DNA from 2 places in the Streptomyces sp. NPDC050509 genome. Region 1 is predicted to be linked to the other one. Evidence: riboswitches for the same ligand, from Rfam matches in the RefSeq annotation. Region 1 holds a riboswitch; the other holds the start of a gene.
What was found. Region 1 has a riboswitch for glycine ahead of gcvT (glycine cleavage system aminomethyltransferase GcvT). Riboswitches for the same ligand answer to the same signal wherever they lie in the genome.
Positions count from the first base shown of each region.

Region 1 (2,455 bases):
GTTGCTCATGACCTGAATTCTCCTGTACGCGGGGGTGTGGTGCGGAACCGCTGTCTTACGGACCGAGACGGTACGGAACGAACGAACAGCGAACGGACGACGGACGAATCACTTCTGGCGCTTGTAGAACGGCAGCGCCACGACCTCGTACGGCTCCTGGGAGCCCCGGATGTCCACGCCGACCCCCGCCGTACCGGGCGCGGCGTGCGCGGCGTCCACGTACGCCATCGCGATCGGCCGGCCCAGCGTCGGCGACGGGGCGCCCGAGGTGACCTCGCCCACGACGGCGCCGCCGGCGACCACCGGGTACCCGGAGCGCGGGACGCGGCGGCCCTCGGCGATCAGGCCGACCAGCGTGCGCGGCGGGGCGGACGCGGCGCGCTCGGCCGCCGCCTCCAGCGCCGCGCGGCCGACGAAGTCGCCGCCGTTCGAGGTCTTGTCGAACTTCACGACCCGGCCGAGGCCCGCGTCGAACGGGGTCAGCGCGGTGGACAGCTCGTTCCCGTACAGCGGCATGCCCGCTTCGAGACGGAGGGTGTCACGGCAGGAGAGCCCGCAGGGCACCAGCCCGGCCCCCGCGCCGGCCTCGGTGAGCGCCTTCCACAGCTCCTCCGCGTGCCGGGGCTCGACGAAGAGCTCGAAGCCGTCCTCACCGGTGTAGCCGGTCCGCGCGATCAGGGCGGGAACCCCGGCGACGGTGCCCGGCAGGCCCGCGTAGTACTTGAGCCCGTCGAGGTCGGCGTCGGTCAGCGCCTTCAGGATGCCGGGGGACTCCGGGCCCTGGACGGCGAGCAGCGCGTACGCGTCGCGGTCGTCCCGTACGGCGGCGTCGAACCCCGTGGCGCGGGCGGTGAGCGCGTCCAGGACGGTCCCCGCGTTGGAGGCGTTGGCGACGACCATGTACGTGTCCTCGCCGAGGCGGTAGACGATCAGGTCGTCCAGGATCCCGCCGTCCTCCCGGCAGATCATCGTGTAGCGGGCCCGGCCGACGGCCACGGCGCCGATGTTGCCGACGAGCGCGTGGTCGAGGAACCGTCCGGCGTCCGGCCCCGTGACGGTGATCTCGCCCATGTGGGAGAGGTCGAAGAGCCCGGCGCGGGTGCGGACGGCGGTGTGCTCGTCGCGCTCACTGCCGTAGCGCAGCGGCATGTCCCAGCCCGCGAAGTCGGTCATGGTCGCGCCCAGCGCGCGGTGCGTGGCGTCGAGGGCGGTACGACGGGGGGTGCTGCTCGGGGGGACATGGCTCATCGGTGTGGCTCCCAGGGCATGACGGCGAGGACGATCCTCCCCATCTGTCATCGGAACCTGAGAGGTTCATCACGACCCCGCGTAAAGGAGGTCATGACTTGCACCTTGGGTGGAGCCGCGACAAGGCGGCCCGCTTTTCAGATCTGCCTCATCCACGCGGTACGGGGCCTGAGAGATTCAAGGGAGGTACTTGCTCCTTCGGCGCCCGGCGCACACGGTGACCGGGACTCTCCCGCGCGGATTCAAACGGCCGGTATGCAGTTGGCGGGCACATCATCGCACGGGCCGCCGCGGAGCGGCGCGGCCGGTCGGCACGCCGTCGCGCGGATGGCCGGGCGCGTCGCGGGTACGAGTGAGAAGCTTGCGGGACATTACCAAGTCTTTACACTTCATGGGCAAGAGTCATGGGCCAGACGCACTGAGCTGATACGCACTGAGCTGACACGGACTGAGCTGACAGGGGGACGGCGATGATCTCGCAGGGGTCCGGCACATGTGCCACGACCGCGGGTGTGCCCGCACAGCAGGGCGTGAGCGTGGTCGGCGACGGCCCGGTGGGGGCGGGCCCCACCCCGGCGGGCCCCACCCCGGCGGGTCCCGCCGGGGTGATGAGCGCGCCCGCCGCGCCGGCCGTGCGCGATCTGCGGGGGCTGGGACAGGGAGGAGGCCCCGACGGGCTGGTCTTCGACGCCGGGGACCTGGTGGTCGTCTCCGGGTTGCCCGGCAGCGGCAAGTCCACGCTGATCCGGCGGGCCGCCGAGGGCCGCGGCATCGACTCCCAGGACGCGCGGGACCGCTGGGCGCGGCTGATGCCGCCCGCGCTGCCCTACGCCGTCTACCGCCCCCTGGTACGGACGGCGCACTACGCGGGGCTCCGGCGCGCGCTGCGCTCCGGCGCGAGCCTCGTCGTGCACGACTGCGGTACGCAGACATGGGTACGGCGCTGGCTCGCCAGGGAGGCTCTCGCGCGCGGACGCCGGCTGCACCTGCTCCTGCTGGACGTGGCGCCCGAGACCGCCAGGGAGGGCCAGCGCGAGCGCGGCCGGGGCGTCTCGGGGTACGCCTTCGCGCGCCACCGCGGCGCGGTCGGCCGGCTGCTCACGGACGCCCAGGCGGGCCGGCTCCCGGAAGGGTGCGCCTCCGCCGTGCTGCTGGACCGGGACGCGGCGGGCGCGTTGGAGCGGATCGCCTTCTTAACGGCACCGGA
Region 1 is NZ_JBITHL010000022.1:6,764-9,218, forward strand. Features, by position in the region: gene gcvH (glycine cleavage system protein GcvH) at 1-9, opposite strand, end outside; gene gcvT (glycine cleavage system aminomethyltransferase GcvT) at 109-1,248, opposite strand; glycine riboswitch at 1,396-1,493, opposite strand; gene ACIBJC_RS37690 (AAA family ATPase) at 1,761-2,455, shown strand, end outside.

Region 2 (2,455 bases), on a different contig from region 1:
GTCCAGCGCGTCGATGTCGCCCTGGACACCGAAGGCGGTCCACACGGCGGCGAGCTGCGCGCGGCCGGTGGTCTCGTCGCAGGCCACGGAGACCTGGTCGGCGCCGACCTGGCGGAGGTTGACCCCGCCCTCGCGCGCCGCGGCGACGACCTCGGCGGCCCGTCCCGGGACCCGGACGGTGAGCGTGTCGAAGTACGCGGCGTGCACGGCCTCGACCCCGCCGGCCCGCAGCCCCGCGGCGAGCACCGCCGCGTACCGGTGGGCGCGCCGGGCGATGGAGCGCAGCCCGTCGGGGCCGTGGTAGACCGCGTACATCCCGGCCATGACGGCGAGGAGCACCTGCGCGGTGCAGATGTTGCTGGTGGCCTTCTCGCGGCGGATGTGCTGCTCGCGGGTCTGGAGCGCGAGCCGGTACGCCGGGTGGCCGTCGGCGTCGACGGAGACCCCGACGAGGCGTCCCGGTAGGCTGCGCGCGAACTTCTCGCGTACGGCCATGAAGCCGGCGTGCGGTCCGCCGAAGCCCATGGGGACGCCGAAGCGCTGGGTGGTGCCGACGGCGATGTCGGCGCCCAGCTCGCCGGGCGGGGTGAGGAGCGTCAGCGCGAGCAGGTCGGCGGCGACGGTGACGACCGCGCCGAGCTCGTGCGCCCGCTCGATCACGGGCCTGAGGTCCCGTACGCCCCCGGAGGCGCCCGGGTACGCGAGCAGCACCCCGAAGACACCGCGCTCGACGGCCTCGGCGGGGATGCCCTCACCGAGGTCCGCGACGACGACCTCGACACCGGTCGGCTCGGCGCGGGTACGGATCACGGCGATCGTCTGCGGCAGGGTGTCGGCGTCGACCAGGAAGACACCGCCCTTGACCTTGCCGACGCGGCGGGAGAGCGCCATGGCCTCCGCGGCGGCGGTGGACTCGTCCAGCAGGGAGGCGCCGGAGGTCGGCAGCCCCGTGAGCTCGGCCACGACGGTCTGGAAGTTGAGCAGCGCCTCCAGCCGGCCCTGGGAGATCTCGGGCTGGTAGGGCGTGTACGCGGTGTACCAGGCCGGATTCTCCATCACGTTGCGGAGGATCACCGGCGGGGTGAACGTGCCGTAGTAGCCCAGCCCGATCATCGGCGCCAGCACCTGGTTGCGGTCGGCGAGCGAGCGCAGCTCCGCGAGGACCTCGGGCTCGGTGCGGGCGTCCGGGAGGTTCAGCGCCTCGGCGCTCTTGATCACGTCGGGTACCGCGGCGGCGGTCAGCTCGTCGAGCGAGCCGTAGCCGACCTGCGCGAGCATCTTCGCCTGCGCCCCCGCGTCGGGGCCTATGTGGCGCTGTTCGAAGGGGATGCCACGCTCAAGCTGGGCGAGCGGCGTGCGGTGGGCGTTCATGTACGGAGGCCTCCTGGTCTGCCACGACCTGTGGGGGCACCAAGGCGCGGGTGCCCTAAACGGCCTCCCCCTCTGTCATCTCGACCTGAGAGCTTCACCGGTCCGCCGTGCGGCGGTCCGGCTTTCACCGTCGGTGAGAGCGGATGCCGTACGGTCCGGCGTCCGCCCTGCTTTCCAGAGTGACCTCGTCCGCGCGGTACGGGGGCCTGAGAGATTCCGGGGAGGATTTGCTCCTTCGGCGCCTCCGGTGGGCTCACCGGAGAACTCTCCCGCGCGGGGTCAGCAGCCGCTTGCCAGCCTACCAGCGGGATCTTCCGGGCAACTTTCGAGTGGCCGTCGCCCCGGTTCTGCACTTCTGTAGTGCTTACGAGCAGTTGCGACCCGCTGGAGGGACCGTGGAGACCGATATCGATCCGCGCAGCCTGATAGGACGCAAGGCGTACGACCGGGAGGGGCGCAAGCTCGGCACGGTCGACGAGGTCTATCTCGACGACGCCACGGGTACGCCCGAATGGGCCGCCGTCCGCACCGGGCTCTTCAGCCGTGACGCCTTCGTCCCCCTCGCCCCCAGCACACTGGAGGCGGAGGGGCTGCGGGTCCCGTTCGAACGGGCGCTGATCAAGGACGCCCCCGATTTCGGTGTCGGCCGCCATCTCTCCCCCGAGCAGGAGCTTCAGCTCTACCACCACTACGGCCTCGCCCTGCCGGCCCCGGAACCGCCGGAGGGGCCCGCGGCCCGCTCGGACCGGGACTCCGAGCGGAACTTCGGGCGGCTGGCGGGCCAGGACGACTGACGCGACTGCCCCGTCTCCGGCACCAGGGGCAGCGGCTCGGAGAGCTCCAGATCGGGATCATCGACCCAGAACGTCCGCACCCACCCCGGTGCGGACCCTGGCTCCTCGAACCGTACGGTGACCCTCCGCAGCCCGCTGCCCTGCACCCAGCCGGGACCGAACTCGGCATGGCGCACATCGTGTCCGGCCGGAAACCGGCGCTCCTCGGACGGCTCGGGAAGTCCGGCGGGCCCCGCCGCCGACGGCGCCCCGTCCCCCACGGCCGCCACCCCCTCCCCCCGCTCCCCCGC
Region 2 is NZ_JBITHL010000011.1:9,916-12,370, reverse strand. Features, by position in the region: gene gcvP (aminomethyl-transferring glycine dehydrogenase) at 1-1,371, opposite strand, end outside; glycine riboswitch at 1,556-1,653, opposite strand; gene ACIBJC_RS28805 (PRC-barrel domain-containing protein) at 1,767-2,165, shown strand; gene ACIBJC_RS28800 (DNA polymerase IV) at 2,060-2,455, opposite strand, start outside.
Region 2: it holds a riboswitch for glycine, as region 1 does, so the genes downstream of both, gcvP (aminomethyl-transferring glycine dehydrogenase) here and gcvT (glycine cleavage system aminomethyltransferase GcvT) in region 1, are expected to answer to the same signal.